Regions from separate parts of the Streptomyces sp. NPDC102490 genome, predicted to be linked through region 1. Evidence: predicted binding sites of a transcription regulator. Region 1 holds the regulator's gene; each other region holds the start of a gene.
The links. The regulator HrcA, encoded in region 1, represses chaperone genes, less so after heat shock. The targets are predictions, from matches to a motif close to TTNGCACTCNGNNNNNCNGAGTGCNAA.
Positions count from the first base shown of each region.

Region 2: the regulator HrcA is predicted to act here: its motif matches at 3,799-3,825, upstream of groL (chaperonin GroEL).
Region 3: the regulator HrcA is predicted to act here: its motif matches at 2,561-2,587, upstream of groES (co-chaperone GroES).

Region 1 covers NZ_JBIWJU010000007.1:113,657-120,380, forward strand. Annotated here, with positions in the region: gene ACIRGB_RS17480 (nitronate monooxygenase) at 1-354, opposite strand, end outside; gene dnaJ (molecular chaperone DnaJ) at 616-1,752, opposite strand; gene hrcA (heat-inducible transcriptional repressor HrcA) at 1,753-2,769, opposite strand; gene ACIRGB_RS17495 (MBL fold metallo-hydrolase) at 2,920-3,654, shown strand; gene ACIRGB_RS17500 (DUF3097 domain-containing protein) at 3,689-4,492, shown strand; gene hemW (radical SAM family heme chaperone HemW) at 4,595-5,827, opposite strand; gene ACIRGB_RS17510 (SpoIIE family protein phosphatase) at 5,881-6,724, opposite strand, start outside.
Region 2 covers NZ_JBIWJU010000006.1:388,410-395,133, reverse strand. Annotated here, with positions in the region: gene ACIRGB_RS16120 (trehalose-6-phosphate synthase) at 1-87, opposite strand, end outside; gene ACIRGB_RS16115 (glucosyl-3-phosphoglycerate synthase) at 170-1,114, opposite strand; SAM riboswitch class I at 1,268-1,415, shown strand; gene thrC (threonine synthase) at 1,433-2,725, shown strand; gene ACIRGB_RS16105 (MoaD/ThiS family protein) at 2,722-2,997, shown strand; gene ACIRGB_RS16100 (cold-shock protein) at 3,417-3,620, shown strand; gene groL (chaperonin GroEL) at 3,952-5,577, shown strand; gene ACIRGB_RS16090 (NADH:flavin oxidoreductase) at 5,795-6,724, shown strand, end outside.
Region 3 covers NZ_JBIWJU010000001.1:685,109-691,832, reverse strand. Annotated here, with positions in the region: gene ACIRGB_RS03125 (methyltransferase domain-containing protein) at 1-678, opposite strand, end outside; gene ACIRGB_RS03120 (polysaccharide deacetylase family protein) at 769-1,689, shown strand; gene ACIRGB_RS03115 (polysaccharide deacetylase family protein) at 1,686-2,414, shown strand; gene groES (co-chaperone GroES) at 2,734-3,042, shown strand; gene groL (chaperonin GroEL) at 3,176-4,801, shown strand; gene ACIRGB_RS03100 (SDR family NAD(P)-dependent oxidoreductase) at 5,014-5,787, opposite strand; gene ACIRGB_RS03095 (MOSC domain-containing protein) at 5,842-6,510, opposite strand; gene ACIRGB_RS03090 (LysR family transcriptional regulator) at 6,607-6,724, shown strand, end outside.

The DNA.
Region 1 (6,724 bases):
CAGTACGGCGAGCTTGGTGTCGTAGCCGTCGTCCCGGCCCGAGTCGGGGTCGCCCAGCTCCGTCTCGTACCAGGCGGCCTCGCCGGCCAGCTGGTGGGCGTAGACGTCGACGGCGGCGAGGTCGGCCGTCTCCGTCTGCGGCAGGAAGAGGTTGACGCCGAAGGGGCGGCTCGTCAGTCCCCGCAGCTGTTTGATCTCCTGGTACATCCCGTCCGCGGTCTTGTACCCCGCGGCCAGGAAGCCCAGCCCGCCCGCCTCGGACACCGCGGCCGCGAGCCGTGGCACGGAGACGCCGCCCGCCATGGGCGCCTGCACGATCGGGTAGGGGAAGAGATCGGTCAGTGCGGAGGACATGACGGCATGTTGTCACGTCCCCCACACAAGTCCGAATCCGGGCTTCCGACGGCATACGCCAGAAGCATCCGCATCCCCGGAGGGCCCTTGGCCCCCCGCCCAGCCGCGCCTCAGCGCCCGTTGAACGCGTCCTTCAGCCGCGAGAACAGCCCTTGCTGCCCGGGCTGACTGTGCCTGCCCGGGGGCAACCCCCGGACCCCCGGCAGGCTCCCGGCCGCCGCCCACACCGGCACAGTCGACCACCGCCCGCCGGGCCGCGTCTCAGCGCCCGTTGAACGCGTCCTTCAGCCGCGAGAACAGCCCTTGCTGCCCGGGCTGGAACTGCCCGGTCGGGCGTTCCTCGCCGCGGAGTTTGGCCAGCTCGCGCAGGAGGCGTTCCTGTTCGGGGTCGAGCTTGCCGGGGGTGGTGACCTCGACGTGGACGATGAGGTCGCCCCGGCCGCCGCCGCGCAGGTGGGTGACGCCCCGGCCGTGCTTCGGGATCGACTGGCCGGACTGGGTGCCCGGGCGGATGTCGACCTCCTCCATGCCGTCGAGGGTCTCCAGCGGCACCTTGGTGCCGAGGGCCGCCGCCGTCATCGGGATGGTGACCGTGCAGTGCAGGTCGTCGCCGCGGCGCTGGAAGGTCGAGTGCGGCAGCTCGTGGATCTCGACGTACAGGTCGCCGGCGGGGCCGCCGCCGGGGCCGACCTCGCCCTCGCCCGCGAGCTGGATCCGGGTGCCGTTGTCGACACCGGCCGGGATCTTCACGGTCAGGGTGCGCCGGGAACGGACCCGGCCGTCGCCCGCGCACTCCGGGCACGGGGTCGGGACCACGGTGCCGAAGCCCTGGCACTGCGGGCAGGGCCGCGAGGTCATGACCTGGCCCAGGAAGGACCGGGTGACCTGCGAGACCTCACCGCGGCCGCGGCACATGTCACACGTCTGGGCCGACGTGCCGGGCGCCGCGCCCTCGCCGTTGCAGGTGTTGCAGACGACCGCGGTGTCGACCTGGATGTCCTTGGTCGTACCGAACGCGGCCTCGTCCAGCTCCACCTCGATGCGGATCATCGCGTCCTGGCCCCGGCGGGTGCGCGAGCGCGGCCCGCGCTGCGACGCCGTACCGAAGAACGCGTCCATGATGTCCGAGAAGTTCCCGAAGCCACCCGCGCCGAAGCCGCCCGCGCCACCGCCGGCGGCCTGCGAGAGGGGGTCGCCGCCGAGGTCGTAGACCTGCTTCTTCTGCGGGTCCGACAGCACCTCGTAGGCGGCGTTGATCTCCTTGAACCGCTCCTGGGTCTTCGGATCGGGGTTGACGTCCGGGTGCAGCTCGCGGGCGAGCCTCCGGAACGCCTTCTTGATCTCGTCCTGGGAAGCGTCGCGGCGCACGCCGAGTACGGCGTAGTAGTCCGTGGCCACCTACGACTCCGCCAGGATCTGTCCGACGTACCGTGCCACTGCGCGTACCGCTCCCATCGTTCCCGGGTAGTCCATGCGGGTCGGTCCGACCACGCCGAGCTTGGCAACCGCCTCGCCGCCCGAACCGTAGCCGACCGACACGACGGACGTTGAGTTGAGTCCCTCGTGGGCGTTCTCATGACCGATCCGTACAGTCACGCCCGGATCCTTCGCCTCGCCGAGCAGCTTGAGGAGCACGACCTGCTCCTCCAGTGCCTCCAGCACCGGCCGGATCACCAAGGGGAAGTCGTGCCCGAAGCGGGTCAGATTGGCGGTGCCGCCGATCATCAGCCGCTCCTCGTTCTCCTCGACCAGCGTCTCCAGGAGAGTGGAGAGCACGGTGGAGACCGTACCGCGATCCTCGGCCTCGAAGGCCTCCGGCAGATCTTCCACCAGAGACGGCACATCCGTGAAACGGCGCCCCGCGATCCGGCTGTTGAGCCGCGCCCGCAGATCGGCCACCGCCGCCTCGCCGAACGGCGCCGGGCAGTCGACCATCCGCTGCTCGACCCGGCCGGTGTCCGTGATCAGCACCAGCATCAGCCGCGCGGGCGCGAGCGAGAGCAGCTCCACGTGCCGCACCGTCGAACGGGTCAGCGACGGGTACTGCACCACGGCGACCTGCCGGGTGAGCTGCGCGAGCAGCCGCACCGTGCGGGCCACCACGTCGTCGAGGTCGACGGCGCCCTCCAGGAAGTTCTGGATGGCACGCCGCTCGGGCGCGGTCATCGGCTTGACGCCGGCCAGCTTGTCGACGAAGAGCCGGTAGCCCTTGTCGGTCGGGATGCGCCCGGCGCTGGTGTGCGGCTGGGCGATGAACCCCTCGTCCTCCAGGGCCGCCATGTCATTGCGCACGGTGGCCGGGGAGACGCCGAGGTTGTGCCGCTCGGTGAGGGCCTTGGAACCGACCGGTTCCTCGGTGCCGACGTAGTCCTGGACGATGGCGCGCAGCACCTTCAGCCTGCGTTCACTGAGCATCGGCGCACACCTCCAGCTGTCCGTCCGCCCGTTTCCGGCCTGTCTGTCCTGGCACTCATGGCGCACGAGTGCCAGACTTCCCCGGCCCCAGTGTACGGCCGCGGGGTACGCCCCCGGCAAGGCCGGGACCAAGCCGTTAGCGTCGTCGCCGTGACGGTGACTTGGGCAGAGCTGGGCTGGGAGCGGCTGGCGGACGGGGTGGGGCGGTGCCGGCTGCCGGGGTGGGACTGCACGGCGGGGCTGGTGCTCGGCGCCGAGGCGGCGCTGATGGTGGACGCGGGGTCGAGCCTGGACGAGGGCGCCCGGTTGCGCGAGGAGGCGCGGCGGCTGGCCGGCCGCCGTGTGACACATCTCGCGCTGACCCACCCGCACTTCGACCACGTCTTCGGCGCCGCGGCCTTCCCCGACGCGCAGGTGTACGGCGCGGTGGGCACGGGCGCGCTGTTCGCGCCCGGCGGACCGGGGCGGCAGGCGCTGCACGCGGACGCGGTGGCGGAGGGCCTGGACGCGCGGCGGGCGGCGGAGGCCGCCGACGCGCTCGCCCCCGTCGGCCACGAGGTCCGCGGCGAGCGCGTGCTCGACCTGGGCGGTGGACGGCGGGTCCGGCTGGCCGACGTGGGCCCGGGACACACCGGGCACGACCTCGCGGTACGGGTGCCGGGCACCCCGGCGGTGGTCTTCTGCGGCGACCTGGTCGAGGAGTCCGGCGAGCCGCAGGCGGGCCCCGACGCCGTACCGGCGCGCTGGCCGGCCGCCCTGGACCGGCTGCTGAAGCTGGGCGGCGACGACGCGCTGTACGTCCCCGGTCACGGAGCGGTGGTGGACGCGGCCTTCGTCCGGGCCCAACGGGACGTGCTGGCCGCCCGGTTCGGCGTGTCGCGTTGATCACGGGGCGGGCGTTCCTCGTATCGTCGGCGGAATGCGCCAGTACTCCGCCGACCTGACCCCTCCGTGGAAGAAACCGCAGCCCGTTCCCGAGGTACCGGCCGACCCCGGCCTGGTGGTCGAGGAGCCCGGCACCGGGTTCTGCGGCGCCGTCATCGGCTGCGAGGCGGGCACGGTGACCCTGGAGGACCGCTTCGGCAAGCACCGGGTCTTCCCCCTGGAACCGCGCGGCTTCCTGCTGGAGGGCCGCGTGGTGACGCTGGTCCGCCCCTCCTCCTCCAGTCCCGCGCGCCCCTCTCGTACGGCGTCCGGTTCGGTCGCCGTCCCCGGCGCACGCGCCCGGGTGGCGCGCGCCGGGCGCATCTACGTCGAGGGGCGGCACGACGCCGAGCTGGTCGAGAAGGTCTGGGGCGACGACCTGCGCATCGAGGGCGTGGTCGTGGAGTACCTGGGCGGCGTGGACGACCTGCCGTCGATCGTCGCCGAGTTCGCCCCGGGCCCGGACGCGCGGCTGGGCGTCCTGGTGGACCACCTGGTGCCGGGTTCGAAGGAGTGGCGGATCGCGGAGGCGGTGACGAGCGAGCACGCGCTGGTCGTCGGCCACCCGTACATCGACATCTGGGAGGCGGTGAAACCGTCGTCGGTGGGGATCGACGCCTGGCCCCGGGTGCCTCGCGGTCAGGACTGGAAGACGGGGGTGTGCCGGGCCCTGGGCTGGCCGTCGGAGAACACGGGCGCGGTGTGGCAGGCGATCCTGGCCCGGGTGGGCTCGTACAAGGACCTGGAGCCGGAGCTGCTGGGCCGGGTGGAGGAACTGATCGACTTCGTGACGGCGTAGCAGCTCGATCGTTTCAGCCCCTCCGGCGTTTGAGGAGCGGGGGTCCGGGGGCAGCGCCCCCGGGTCGGGACGGGAAGGGGCGGCGGGGGCGAGGAACCCCCGTCAGTCCACCAGATCCCGCACCACCGCGTCCGCCAGCAACCGCCCGCGCAGCGTGAGCACCGCGCTCCCCGCCTCGTACGGCCCCTCCTCCAGCAGCCCCTCGGACAGCGCCCGCCGCGCCGCCGCGAGCCCCGCCTCCTTCAGGAGCGCCAGCGGCACGCCCTCCCGCAGCCGCAGCTCCAGCAGGACGCGCTCCACCCGCCGGTCCTCGTCCGTGAGGATCTCGCGCCCGGCACCCGGGGACTTCCCCGCCGCCAGCGCCGCCGCGTACGCCCCCGGGTGCTTCACGTTCCACCACCGCACGCCCCCCACGTGGGAGTGCGCGCCCGGCCCCGCGCCCCACCAGTCGGCGCCCCGCCAGTACAGCTCGTTGTGCAGGCAGCGCCCCGCGTCGGAGGTGGCCCAGTTCGACACCTCGTACCAGTCGTAGCCCGCCGCGGACAGCGTCTCCTCGGCGATCAGGTACCGGTCGGCGTGCACGTCGTCGTCGGTCATGGGGACCTCGCCGCGCCGGATGCGCCGGGCCAGCTGGGTGCCCTCCTCGACGATCAGGGCGTACGCCGAGACGTGGTCGGGTCCGGCGCCGAGCGCGGCGTCCAGCGAGGCCCGCCAGTCGTCGTCGGACTCGCCGGGGGTGCCGTAGATCAGGTCGAGGTTGACGTGGTCGAAGCCGGCCGCGCGGGCCTCGGCGACGCAGGCCTCGGGGCGGCCGGGGGTGTGGGTGCGGTCCAGGATCTTCAGGACGTGCTGCTTCGCGCTCTGCATGCCGAAGGAGATCCGGTTGAAGCCGCCCTCGCGGAGCGCCGCGAGGTACGCCGGGTCGACCGACTCGGGGTTGGCCTCCGTCGTGATCTCCGCGTCCGGCGCCAGGCCGAACTCGTCGCGCACTGCGCGCAGCATCCGCACCAGGTCACCGGCGGCCAGCAGGGTGGGCGTACCGCCGCCGACGAAGACGGTGCGGACCTCGCGGGGGTCGTCGCCGAGCACCTTGCGGGCCAGGCGGACCTCGTCGACGAGGGTGTCGGCGTAGTTGTCGCGGGAGGCGAGGACGCCGCCGGTGCCGCGCAGCTCGGTCGCGGTGTAGGTGTTGAAGTCGCAGTAACCGCAGCGGGTCGCGCAGTACGGGACGTGCAGGTAGAAACCGAGGGGGCGGTCGGCGGCCCCGGCGAGCGCGGACGCGGGCAGGGCACCGTCGGCGGGGACGGGCTCGCCGTCGGGGAGTGCGGAGGGCATGCGTCCCATTGTCCCGTACGGCCGCGGTTGCCCGGCGGCTCGGCCACCGGGCGCTACTCGGCCTGGAGCACCAGCAGCGCCAGGTCGTCCTCCGGGGGCCGGGGCCCGAACTCGTGCACCAGCCGCCTGATGCGCTCGGCGACCAGCTCGGCGTCCAGACCCGTGCACCCGGCCAGCGCCACGGCCAGCCCGTCGCCGTCGTCGAACTGGCGGGAGCCGCTGCGCCGCTCGGTGATCCCGTCCGTGACGCACAGCAAGGTGTCCCCGGACCGCAGCACGAAGGTCTCGCTGACGTACGTCGCGTCCTCGACGACGCCGAGCAGGGTCTGCGGACGCGCGACGGCGGACACCGTGCCGTCCGGCCCGAGGAGCAGCGGCAGCGGGTGTCCGGCGGACGCGAGGGTGCAGCGGACGCCGCCCTCGAAGGGGACCAGTTCGCCGTAGAGGAGGGAGAGGAAGCGGGTCTGCGGTCCGTCGCCCGGGGCAACCGGTGGGCCTCCGGCGGCGACCAGCGCGCGGGCCGCGGCGTCGGCGGCCTCGGTGGCGTCGTCGAGGAGGAGCTGGTTGAGGCGGTCGAGGACGTCGGGGACGCCGTACTGCTCGCGGGCCAGCAGGCGCAGCCAGGGCCGGGCGAGGCCGATGACGACGGCGGCCTCGGGGCCCTTGCCCTGGACGTCGCCCACGGCGAAGCACCAGCGGCCGTCACCGGCCGGGAAGAGGTCGTAGAAGTCGCCGCTGGGGCCGCCCTTGTCGCGCGGTTCGTAGACGAGGGCGCTGCGCACGCCGGGGATCTCCGCGACGGCACCGGGCAGCAGGCCGCGCTGGAGTACGGCGCTGATGGTGGCCTGCCGGGCGTACTGGCGGGCGGCGCCGATGGCGAGCGCCACCCGGCGGCTG
Region 2 (6,724 bases), on a different contig from region 1:
CAGCGACCCGTCCTCCCGCACCTCGTACGAGACGGGCCCCCGATTGGAGGCGACCAGCACCTGAGCAGCACCGAACCTTGAAGCCATACGCCTCAACCTAGCCCGGCCCCTCGCACCTCAAACGTTCCCCTGTGTCACCCGGACGCCGATCCGGTCACGCGGCCCGCCGTCAGGCCACCCGCCGGGCCGCGTACTCCGCGATCTCCGTCATCGGGGGCCGTTCCTCGGTGTCCACGGCGTAGGTGCGCGGCTCGAAGCCGTCGACGCCCCGCTCGAACTGGGTGAGGGCCGGCCGGACCAGGTGGCCGCGGGCCAGCCGGAGCTGGGCGGTGCGGTAGATCGCGGCGGCCATCCGGCCCAGGGCCCGCCCGTCCTGGTGGCGGTGGACGCGGACCCCCACGTCGACCTGCGCGAGCGCGTCCAGGCCCACCAGGTGCAGGGCGTCGACCAGCATGCCCAGCTCGACGCCGTAGCCGACCGGGAAGGGGAGCCGTTCCAGCAGGGAGCGGCGGGCCGCGTACTCGCCGCCCAGCGGCTGGACGAAACCGGCCAGCTGCGGCCAGTGCATGTTCAGCAGCGGGCGGGCCATCAGCTCCGTGACCCGGCCGCCCTGCCCGGCGGCCCCGCCCAGCGGCCGGTCGTACATGGCCTTGACGAGGTGCACGTCCGGGTCGGTGAGCAGCGGGCCCACGATCCCGGAGACGAAGTCGGCGGAGAACTCGCGCAGGTCGGCGTCGACGAAGCAGACGATGTCCCCGCCGGTGACCAGCAGCGAACGCCACAGCACCTCGCCCTTGCCCGGCACGGCGGGGATGCGGGGGAGGATCGCGTCGCGGTGCACGACGCGCGCGCCGGCCGCCGCGGCCACCTCCGCCGTGCGGTCGCTCGACCCGGAGTCCACGACCACGATCTCGTCGACGAGCGGGACCCGCTCCACCAGCTCCCGCCGGATCACCGTGACGATGTCGCCGACCGTCGCCTCCTCGTCCAGGGCGGGCAGCACCACGCTGACCGACTGCCCGGTGGCGTGCTTGGCGGACAGAAGGTGCTGGACGGGCCGGTCACCGGCCGACCAGGAGCGTGCGTCCAGCCAGCGCTCGACTTCTTCCAGCACGTCCCGGGGCTCCTTTGTGATCCATCTCGCGGTGCGGACGACTATCTCAACCGTCCTGGCCTTCGGTTACAGTCTTGAACAACGCGTGGGACCACCGCATGCCGGGGTCGCCGCGCGCACCGGCGAAGAACAACGCGAAGAACAACTTCATACCGCTCATCCAGAGGGGCAGAGGGATACGGCCCGATGAAGCCCCGGCAACCCTCCAGCCGGCTCTTGTCACACGGACGTGGCGAGGCTCCCGGCTAGGGAAGGTGCCAAATCCGTCTCACGGCGAGATGCGTCGTGAGGAAGATGAGGAGAAAGGGCCTCGCCTCCATGGCTGTGCAGACTGCCGAATCCACCACGAACTCCGCGACCCCCGCGGTCGACCTCGGCCCCGCCGCAGCGCTGAGCTGCCGGGAGTGCGGCCACCGGGTCCCGCTCGGACCGGTCTTCGCCTGCGAGGAGTGTTTCGGCCCCCTCGAGATCGCCTACGACTTCTCCGCCTACGACGCCGAAGAGCTGCGCAAGCGGATCGAGGCGGGCCCCGCGAACATCTGGCGCTACGCCCCGCTGCTGCCCGTCCCGGCCGACGTCGCCACCAAGCCGAACATCAACCCCGGCTGGACCAAGCTCGTCAAGGCCGACAACCTCGCCCGCGAGCTGGGCGTCACCGGCGGGCTGTACGTGAAGGACGACTCCGGCAACCCCACGCACTCCTTCAAGGACCGCGTCGTCGCCCAGGCCATCGAGGCCGCCCGCGCCTTCGGCTTCACCACGCTCTCCTGCTCCTCCACCGGCAATCTCGCCGGTGCCGTCGGCGCCGCCGCCGCCCGGGCCGGTTTCCGCTCCTGCGTGTTCATCCCGCACGACCTGGAGCAGGGCAAGGTCGTCATGGCCGCCGTCTACGGCGGCGAGCTGGTCGGCATCGAGGGCAACTACGACGACGTGAACCGCTTCTGCTCCGAGCTGATCGGCGACCCGGCCGGCGAGGGCTGGGGCTTCGTCAACGTCAACCTGCGGCCGTACTACGCCGAGGGCTCCAAGACCCTCGCGTACGAGATCTGCGAGCAGCTCGGCTGGCAGCTGCCCGACCAGATCGTGGTGCCGATCGCCTCCGGCTCCCAGCTGACGAAGATCGACAAGGGGCTGAAGGAGCTGATCGAGCTCGGCCTGGTCGAGGACAAGCCGTACAAGATCTTCGGCGCGCAGGCCGAGGGCTGCTCGCCGGTCTCCACCGCGTACAAGGCCGGGCACGACGTGGTCCGCCCGCAGAAGCCGAACACCATCGCCAAGTCGCTGGCCATCGGCAACCCGGCCGACGGCCCCTACGTCCTGGACATCGCCCGCCGCACCGGCGGCGCCGTGGAGGACGTGACCGACGAGCAGGTCGTGGACGCGATCAAGCTGCTCGCCCGCACCGAGGGCATCTTCGCGGAGACGGCGGGCGGCGTGACCGTCGGCGTCACGAAGAAGCTGATCGAGGACGGCGTGCTGGACCCGTCGCTCACCACGGTCGTCCTGAACACCGGCGACGGCCTGAAGACCCTCGACGCGGTGGCCGGCACCGGCGTCACCGCCACGATCCGCCCCAACCTGGACTCCTTCCGAGAGGCTGGCCTCGCATGAGCGTGACCGTTCGTATCCCGACCATCCTGCGCACCTACACCGGCGGCAAGGCCGAGGTGAGCGCCGACGGCGCCACCCTCGGCGAGGTCATCTCCGACCTGGAGAAGCACCACACCGGCATCGCCGCCCGCGTCCTGGACGACCAGGGCAAGCTGCGCCGCTTCGTCAACGTCTACGTCAACGACGACGACGTCCGCTTCGAGCAGGGCCTTCAGACCGCGACGCCGGACGGCGCGGGCGTCTCGATCATCCCGGCGGTCGCCGGCGGCTGAAACGGACGCGGATACACCTTGTAGTGCGTATTGCCCTCTCCGTAAGAGAAACGGAGGGGGCAATTCCATGTGGTTGAGCGCGGTAGAGTTGGGGAACGCGCTCCCGATCGGCACAACGGGAACCGTTAATTCCTGCCGCCCGCCCGACAAGAAGCAGCCAAAGTGCGAGCGTATTCTGCGGCTTTTGTTCCCTTTGCGTGCCCCGACTTGACCCGAATTCAGGCGAATTCTCGCCACATTCCGGACCGGGCGCGTCCAGATTTCTCGTCCGACTGACCTGTTGCAGACGGCAGTTGGACAGATACATTCAGCCGCGGTCGACGCGTTCCGGCGCACGCCCCCAGTCGTGAGGGGGCGAGGTCTGACCCGGGTCCGCGAAGTGCGGATCTGTGCAAGGGCCAGTAATAGGGGAGTTAGGCATGGCTCAGGGCACCGTCAAGTGGTTCAACGCGGAGAAGGGGTACGGCTTCATCGCGGTCGACGGTGGTGCGGATGTTTTCGTCCACTACAGCGCGATTCAGATGGACGGCTACCGCACCCTCGAAGAAGGCCAGCGGGTCGAGTTCGAGATCTCGCAGGGTCAGAAGGGCCCGCAGGCCGACATGGTTCGCCTCAGCGCCTGAGACGTTCGGCCACCGCAAGCGAACGGTTCTTCTCCGAAGGGCCCGCACCTCGTCAGGGGTGCGGGCCCTTCGGGCTGTCCGGACACCCGTCCGGGTCCGTGTTCGCGGGTGGCTGAGCGCGGGCGCCGATCCCCGGCAGGCGCTTGCACTCGGCAGGGGCGAGTGCTAATCATTGGCGTTAGCACTCTGATGGTGAGAGTGACAACGAAGGACCGGGTCGGTGAGGCCCGCAGGCCGGGTGGGGAAGGAACCGCACGGCAGGCGAGCCGTCCGTCGCGGGCGCGGGCGCGGTCCGAAGGAATCACCCCCAGTCCTGGAGGGACCACTTCACATGGCCAAGATCATCGCGTTCGACGAGGAGGCACGGCGCGGCCTCGAGCGCGGCATGAACCAGCTCGCGGACGCCGTCAAGGTGACGCTCGGCCCCAAGGGCCGCAACGTCGTCCTCGAGAAGAAGTGGGGCGCCCCCACGATCACCAACGATGGTGTCTCCATCGCCAAGGAGATCGAACTCGAGGACCCGTACGAGAAGATCGGCGCCGAGCTGGTCAAGGAAGTCGCCAAGAAGACGGACGACGTCGCCGGTGACGGTACGACCACCGCGACCGTTCTCGCCCAGGCCCTGGTCAAGGAAGGCCTGCGCAACGTCGCGGCCGGCGCCAACCCGATGGCCCTCAAGCGCGGCATCGAGAAGGCCGTCGAGGCCGTCTCCGCCGCCCTGCTCGAGCAGGCCAAGGATGTCGAGACCAAGGAGCAGATCGCCTCCACGGCCTCCATCTCCGCCGCCGACACCCAGATCGGCGAGCTGATCGCCGAGGCCATGGACAAGGTCGGCAAGGAAGGCGTCATCACCGTCGAGGAGTCCCAGACCTTCGGTCTGGAGCTGGAGCTCACCGAGGGTATGCGCTTCGACAAGGGCTACATCTCGGCGTACTTCGCCACCGACATGGAGCGTATGGAGGCGTCGCTCGACGACCCGTACATCCTGATCGCCAACTCCAAGATCGGCAACGTCAAGGACCTGCTGCCGCTCCTGGAGAAGGTCATGCAGTCGGGCAAGCCGCTGCTGATCATCGCCGAGGACGTCGAGGGCGAGGCCCTGTCGACCCTGGTCGTCAACAAGATCCGCGGCACCTTCAAGTCCGTCGCCGTCAAGGCCCCGGGCTTCGGCGACCGCCGCAAGGCCATGCTCGGCGACATCGCCATCCTCACGGGCGGCGAGGTCATCTCCGAGGAGGTCGGCCTCAAGCTCGAGAACGCCACGCTGGACCTGCTGGGCAGCGCGCGCAAGGTCGTCATCACCAAGGACGAGACCACGATCGTGGACGGCGCCGGCTCGGCCGACCAGGTCCAGGGCCGCGTCAACCAGATCCGCGCCGAGATCGAGAACAGCGACTCGGACTACGACCGCGAGAAGCTCCAGGAGCGCCTGGCGAAGCTGGCCGGCGGCGTGGCCGTCATCAAGGCCGGTGCCGCCACCGAGGTCGAGCTCAAGGAGCGCAAGCACCGCATCGAGGACGCCGTTCGCAACGCGAAGGCGGCCGTCGAGGAGGGCATCGTCGCCGGTGGTGGCGTGGCCCTGCTCCAGGCCTCCCAGGTCTTCGAGAAGCTGGAGCTGTCGGGTGACGAGGCGACCGGCGCCAACGCCGTGAAGCTCGCCCTGGAGGCCCCGCTGAAGCAGATCGCCGTCAACGGTGGTCTCGAGGGCGGCGTCGTCGTGGAGAAGGTCCGCAACCTGACCGTCGGCCACGGCCTGAACGCCGCGACCGGTGAGTACGTCGACATGATCGCCGAGGGCATCATCGACCCGGCGAAGGTGACCCGCTCTGCCCTGCAGAACGCCGCCTCCATCGCCGCGCTGTTCCTCACCACCGAGGCCGTCATCGCCGACAAGCCGGAGAAGGCCGCCGCGGCGGGCGCCCCGGGCGGCATGCCGGGCGGTGACATGGACTTCTGATCGACCGGTTCCGGTTGATCGGCCGTCCCGTACGGACCGAGGGCGGCACTCCCCGAGCGGGGGGTGCCGCCCTCGGGCGTTTCCGCCCGCTTCCGCTGTTGTCAGGGTCACATCGGGGCGTCGGGCGGAATGGCCCGGCGGGGTGGGCCGGTTCCCGTTGGGGAGTGCATGAATGCGCACGCACATACCGACCGGTACCCACCTCAGGAGCCCCCACGTGACCGTCACCTCCGCCGAGGCCGCCACCCGCGCCGCCCGACTGCTCGCCCGCCCGGCCACGATCAACGGCCTCACCGTGCCCAACCGCATCGCGATGGCGCCGATGACCCGGATGTTCTCCCCGGGCGGCGTCCCCGGCGAGGACGTGGTCTCGTACTACTCCCGCCGCGCCGCCGCTGGAGTCGGACTGATCGTCACCGAGGGCACCTACGTCGGCCACGCCTCGGCCGGGCAGAGCGACCGCGTCCCGCGCTTCCACGGCGAGGAGCAGCTCGCCGGGTGGGCGAAGGTCGCCGAGGCGGTGCACGCGGCGGGCGGCACGATCGTGCCGCAGCTGTGGCACATCGGCATGGTCCGCAAGGCCGGGGAGCCGCCCTTCCCGGAGGCTCCCGCGGTCGGCCCGTCTGGCCTGCGCATCGGCGAGGACGAGCCCACCGGCACCGCGATGACCCAGCGCGACCTGGACGACGTCATCGGCGCCTTCGCCGAGTCCGCCGCGGCCGCAGAGCGCATCGGCTTCGACGGCGTGGAGATCCACGGCGCCCACGGCTACCTCGTCGACCAGTTCCTGTGGTCCGGCACCAACCGCCGCACCGACGCCTACGGCGGCGACCCGGTGGCCCGGACCCGGTTCGCCGCCGAGATCGTGGCCGCCGTACGGGAGACCGTCTCCGCGGACTTCCCCGTGATCTTCCGCTACTCCCAGTGGAAGCAGGACGTCTACGGCGCCCGCCTCGCCGAGACGCCCCAGGAGCTGGAGGCCATCCTCGCCCCGCTCGCCTCGGCCGGTGTCGACGCCTTCCACGCCTCCACCCGCCGCTACTGGCTGCCCGAGTTCGAGGGCTCGGACCTCAACCTGGCCGGCTGGACCAAGAAGCTCACCGGCAAGACCGCCATCACCGTCGGCTCGGTCGGCCTCGACGGCGAC
Region 3 (6,724 bases), on a different contig from region 1:
GACCCACTCGGCCGTCGCCTCCGGGGGGATCGCCTCGTGCGGAATGCCGGGCGCGATCTTCAGCAGGCCGACCGGTGCCCCGAGCGCGGCGGACACGGCCCAGGACAGGGGCGGGGAGTACGCCTCCGGGTCGAAGATCCGGCCGCGTCGGGAGGAGCGCCGGGCGGGGTCGACGAACACGGCGTCGTACCCGGCCGTGTCCACCTCCGTCACGTCGGCCTCGCGCACCTCGATCAGGCCGGCGAGACCGAGCGCGTCGGCGTTGGCGCGGGCCGCCGCCGCGGTGACCGGGTCGCGGTCGACGGCGAGCACCCGGATCCCGGCCCGGGCGAACGCGATCGCGTCACCGCCGATCCCGCAGCACAGGTCGGCCACCGACCGCACCCCGAGCGCCCGCAGGCACTCCGCCCGGTACGCCGCCACACTCGCCCGGGTCGACTGCTCGACCCCGTTGGGCGTGAAGAGCATCCGCCCGGCGTCCTCGGCCCCGAACTTCGCCACCGCGCGCTGCCGCAGCCGCGCCTGCCCGAGCGCCGCCGACACCAGCCCGGCGGGATGCGTGCGCCGCAGTCGGGTCGCGACCGCCAACTCCCGCGCGGGGTCGGTGTCGCGCACCTCGTCGAGGAGCGCGCGGCCTTCGGGGGCGAGCAGGGCGAGGAGGGAGTCCAGGTCGTTCACCGACTCATTGTGGGCCAGTCGGTGGATGGTGTGCCTCCGGCGCGGTGTCGGGCCGGGTTCGGCGGCGGGGGACTGCGAGGATCCGGCACCATGCGAGCAGTCGTACAAAATGACAAAAGTCGGGCGTCGCGTCGCGTGTCCCGGGCGCCTCGTGTCACCGCCGTCCTCGCCGTCGCCGCCCTCGCCGCCGGCTGCGCGCAGGGCGACGACCAGGCGGTGCGGGGCGCCGCCGGCCAGCAGGCACCCCCGGCCCGCGCGGTCGACGGCGCGGCCAAGGCGCGCGAGGCCCGGGCCGCCCTGGTCGCCGCCGCCAAGCGCTGGAACCTCGAGAAGGTCCCGCTCACCGCCCCCGCGCCTCCCGGGAAGAAGCCGGAGATCAAGGCCCGCGAGGGCTTCGAGGTCGACGGCCAGGAGGAGGACGGCCTCCCGCCGGTCTTCACCACGGTCCCCACCAAGGAGAAGATCGTCTTCCTCACGATCGACGACGGCGCCGAGAAGGACCCGGCGTTCCTGAGGATGATGAGCGAGCTGAAGATCCCGTACACCGTCTTCCTCACCGACGAGGAGATCAAGGACGACTACGGCTACTTCAAGGAGATGCAGGCCCGCGGCGTCACCCTCAACAACCACACCCTGAGCCACCCCTACCTCCCCGCGCTCTCCTACGAGGAGCAGAAGCAGGAGATCTGCGGCATGCAGGACGTGATGGAGAAGCGCTACGGCAAGCGCCCCGTCCTCTTCCGCCCGCCCTTCGGCAACTACGACGGCGACACCCTGCGCGCCGCCAAGTCCTGCGGCATCGAGTACGCCCCGATCTGGAGCGAGGAGGTGTACGTCGACCACTGGGAGTACCGCGAGTGGGACCAGGACCTGCACCCCGGCGACATCGTCCTCACCCACTTCCGGGGCACCGACGACTGGGACGGCACGATGACCGACATGGTCCGCCGCTTCCTGGACCGGATCACCGCCGACGGGTACGCGGTGGCCCGCCTGGAGGACTACCTGTGAGGCGAGGGCGGTTCCGACCGGCCGGCGCCGTCCTGGCCGCCCTGCTGCTCCCGCTCGCCGCCTGCGACCGACCCGCCGCCCCCGCCGGACCCGCGGCGGCGGCCGGCGACCCCGCCCAGGACGCCGACCAGGGACGGCGGCTGCCCCCGGTCGTGGACCACGTCCGCACCGACGACCCGGTCGTCTTCCTCACCTACGACGACAGCGCCGAGCGCGACCCCGCCTTCGCCGGCCTGGTCCGCGAACGGCACCTCCCGGTCACCCTGTTCCTCACCGACACCGTCGCCGGACCGGCGTACGGCGACTTCGCCCGGCTGCGCCCGTTCGGCGCGAGCCTCCAGAACCACACCCTCGACCACCGCTCCCTGCGCGGCCTGCCGTATGCCGGGCAGCGCGCCGAGATCTGCGGCCAGCAGACCAAGCTCAGGTCGCGCTTCGGCGCCCGCGCCCACCTCTTCCGCCCGCCGCACGGCACGTACGACACCACGACCCTGCGCGCCGCCGCCGACTGCGGCATCACGGCCCTCGTCCTGTGGCGCGCCACCCTCGACGCCGAGGGCGCCCTCACCTACACCCGCGGCGACCACCGCCTCCACCCCGGCGACATCATCGCCGTCGCCCCGGACCACCCGACGGCCACCGACCTGACGGCCCGCACGGAACGTCTGCTGCGGACGATCGAGGGGCGGGGACTGAGGGTGGGCAACTTGGAAAAGTACTTGTGATTACAGCCCGTCCGGCGTTTGAGGACGAGGCCGTCCAGGCCGAAAGCGGGGTCTGGGGGCGCAGCCCCCAGGGAGCCCGGCACCGACGCGGGGTGCCCTCACGGACCGGCGTTCACACCAAAAACCCCGCCGACGCGCCGCCGGCATTGGCACTCCGCTTGACCGAGTGCTAATCGCGGTCATAGTCTCGGGTCTGGCACTCCCCACCGGAGAGTGCCAACACAGCGACGGGCAGGTCCGGCACCCGCGACGACGGATCGACCTGGTCGCCACCTCAGACAGTTAACCCCGTGAGATCTCCGAAGGGGGAGGTCGGATCGTGACGACCGCCAGCTCCAAGGTTGCCATCAAGCCGCTCGAGGACCGCATTGTGGTCCAGCCGCTCGACGCCGAGCAGACCACGGCTTCGGGCCTGGTCATTCCGGACACCGCCAAGGAGAAGCCCCAGGAGGGCGTCGTCCTGGCCGTGGGCCCGGGCCGCTTCGAGGACGGCAACCGTCTTCCGCTCGACGTCAGCGTCGGCGACGTCGTGCTCTACAGCAAGTACGGCGGCACCGAGGTGAAGTACAACGGCGAGGAGTACCTCGTCCTCTCGGCCCGCGACGTGCTCGCGATCGTCGAGAAGTAGAAGTAGCACCTCACTTCACCGAAGCACCTTGCTTTCCAGCTGCGCCCCTGGCTCCCGCGACCATAAAAAGCCGGGCGTCGGGGGCGCAGTTGCCGTATAACCCCAAGATTTCCGGAAGAGGGCTCACGCTCCCATGGCGAAGATCCTGAAGTTCGACGAGGACGCCCGTCGCGCCCTCGAGCGCGGCGTCAACAAGCTCGCCGACACCGTGAAGGTGACGATCGGCCCCAAGGGCCGCAACGTCGTCATCGACAAGAAGTTCGGCGCCCCCACCATCACCAACGACGGCGTCACCATCGCCCGCGAGGTCGAGATCGAGGACCCGTACGAGAACCTCGGCGCCCAGCTGGTGAAGGAGGTGGCGACCAAGACCAACGACATCGCGGGTGACGGCACCACCACCGCCACCGTGCTCGCCCAGGCGCTGGTGCGCGAGGGCCTGAAGAACGTCGCCGCCGGTGCCTCCCCGGCGCTGCTGAAGAAGGGCATCGACGCGGCCGTCGCAGCCGTGTCGGAAGACCTTCTCGCCACCGCCCGCCCGATCGACGAGAAGTCCGACATCGCCGCCGTGGCCGCGCTGTCCGCCCAGGACCAGCAGGTCGGCGAGCTGATCGCCGAGGCGATGGACAAGGTCGGCAAGGACGGTGTCATCACCGTCGAGGAGTCCAACACCTTCGGTCTGGAGCTGGACTTCACCGAGGGCATGGCCTTCGACAAGGGCTACCTGTCGCCGTACTTCGTGACGGACCAGGAGCGCATGGAGGCCGTCCTCGACGACCCGTACATCCTGATCAACCAGGGCAAGATCTCCTCCATCGCGGACCTGCTGCCGCTGCTGGAGAAGGTCATCCAGGCCAACGCCTCCAAGCCGCTGCTGATCATCGCCGAGGACCTGGAGGGCGAGGCGCTCTCCACCCTCGTCGTCAACAAGATCCGCGGCACCTTCAACGCGGTGGCCGTCAAGGCGCCCGGCTTCGGCGACCGCCGCAAGGCGATGCTCCAGGACATGGCCGTCCTCACCGGCGCCACGGTCATCTCCGAGGAGGTCGGCCTCAAGCTCGACCAGGTCGGCCTGGACGTGCTCGGCACCGCCCGCCGCATCACCGTCACCAAGGACGACACCACCATCGTCGACGGTGCCGGCAAGCGCGACGAGGTCGAGGGCCGCATCAACCAGATCAAGGCCGAGATCGAGTCCACGGACTCCGACTGGGACCGCGAGAAGCTCCAGGAGCGCCTCGCGAAGCTGGCCGGCGGCGTGTGCGTGATCAAGGTCGGCGCCGCCACCGAGGTGGAGCTGAAGGAGCGCAAGCACCGTCTGGAGGACGCCATCTCCGCGACCCGCGCCGCGGTCGAGGAGGGCATCGTCTCCGGTGGTGGCTCCGCGCTGGTCCACGCCGTCAAGGTCCTCGAGGGCAACCTCGGCAAGACCGGCGACGAGGCCACCGGTGTCGCGGTCGTCCGCCGCGCCGCCGTCGAGCCGCTGCGCTGGATCGCCGAGAACGCCGGCCTGGAGGGTTACGTCATCACCTCCAAGGTCGCCGAGCTCGACAAGGGCCAGGGCTTCAACGCCGCCACCGGCGAGTACGGCGACCTGGTCAAGGCCGGCGTCATCGACCCGGTGAAGGTCACCCGCTCCGCCCTGGAGAACGCCGCCTCCATCGCCTCCCTCCTGCTGACGACCGAGACCCTGGTCGTCGAGAAGAAGGAAGAGGAAGAGCCGGCCGCCGCAGGCCACGGCCACGGCCACTCCCACTGAGCGCTGCGCTGAGCCTTACGGTGCCCGGTCCCCTGCGGGGGGCCGGGCACCGTTGCTTCGGTGGCGCCGGTGTCGGGGACGCGTCTGGCCCGTCGGGTTCGTTGCCGGGTGCGGTGCCGCTGTGGCTGGTCGCGCAGTTCCCCGCGCCCCTTGGGGGTGCTTCCCCTGACGAGCCTCAGTGAGCAGGCAAGCGGGGGCAGCGGCTCTCCCTTCTACTGCGGCCCGTACTTTCGTCCCGTGCGTGAGGTGATTCCGCCCAGCAGGCCCCGCGGTACCAGCTTCGCCGCGCCCATCAGGGTCTTGTAGCGGGGGTCGGGGATCGACAGGGACTTGCCGCGCGACAGGTCGGCGAGGGCCGCGGCGACGACGTTGTCCGCGTCGAGCCACATCCAGTTCGGGATGTTGTCCGTGCCCATGCCGGCCCGCTCGTGGAACTCGGTGCGCACGAAGCCGGGGGCCAGGGCCATCAGGCGTACGCCGCTGCCGGCCAGGTCCTTCGCCACGCCCTGGGTGAACTGGACGACCCAGGCCTTGGAGGCGCCGTAGGTGCCGCGCGGGACGAAGGCGGCGACGGAGGCCACGTTGACGACGCCGCCGCGGCCCCGTTCCCGCATCGCCTCCACCGCCGCCGAGGTCAGCCGGAGCACCGCCTCGCAGTGCACCTTGAGCATGGTCAGCTCGTCGGCCATCGGCACGTCGAGGAAACGGCCTTTGTTGCCGAAACCGGCGTTGTTGACCAGCAGGTCGACGGGGCTCCTGCGGTCCCCGAGCCGGGCGGCCACCGCGTCGATGCCGGCGTCCGTCGACAGGTCCGCCGTGAGCACCTCCGCCTCGATGCCGTGCCGGTCGTGCAGTTCGGTGGCCTGTTCGCGCAGTCGCTTGGTGTCGCGGGCCACCAGCACCAGGTTGTGTCCGTCGGCCGCCAGCCGACGCGCGAACGCGGCACCGAGGCCCGCCGTCGATCCCGTAATCAATGCCGTTGTCATGGCGCAAGGTTAGGGCGCGGGATCACGGGGGCGGACCGAGCACCTCCGCCTCGCTCAGCCGCCGTACTGCGCCACGTACTTCCGAGCCGACGCCAGCGCCTCCGGGTGCAGCGCGTCGCCCGCCGCGAGCAGCCGGGGGAGCAGCTCGCGCTGGGTGGTCACCGCGCGGAACTGCAGGGCCACCGTCACCTCGTGGGCGGGCCGGTGCACGATCCGCACCGGGTCGCCCGCGCGGATCTCACCGGGTTCGAGTACCCGGAAGTAGGCACCCGGCGCGCCCTTCTCCGTGAAGCGCTTCACCCAGCGCGGTTCACCCAGGTGGCCCTGGAAGGTGCGGCAGGGGATGCGTCCGGACGTGACTTCCAGGAGCAGCTCCGGGCCGACCCGCCAGCGCTCGCCGATGAGGGCACCGGAGAGGTCCAGCCCGGTGGTGGTGAGGTTCTCGCCGAACGAGCCGTTCGGCAGCTCGCGGCCCAGCTCGCGCTCCCAGGCGTCCAGGTCCTCGCGCGCCATCGCGTACACCGCCTGGTCGTCGCCGCCGTGGTGCCGCGTGTCGCAGACGGTGTCGCCGGCCAGGCCGCTCGCCCCGAAGCCCTTCGCGCCGGGCGCCGCGACCCGCACCGGGCCGTCGGCCGGCCGCTTGTCGATGCCGGTGACGCCCTCGGGCTGGTCCGTGTACGGCACCGCCTTCGCGCGACCCAGGTTGACGGACAGGAGCCTCATGGCGGGAAGGTGCATGCGAGAACGGTAGGACATGCGCGGTCAAAGCGGCGACGCAATATTCGTCGTCCGGTCAAAGGGGCGCTTATCCTCGGGGATGTGATCGAGGCTCGACATCTCCGCGTACTGCGCGCCGTGGCATCCACCGGTTCCTTCTCCGCCGCGGGGCGCGAGCTGGGCTGCACCCAGCCCGCCGTCAGCCAGCAGATGAAGGCCC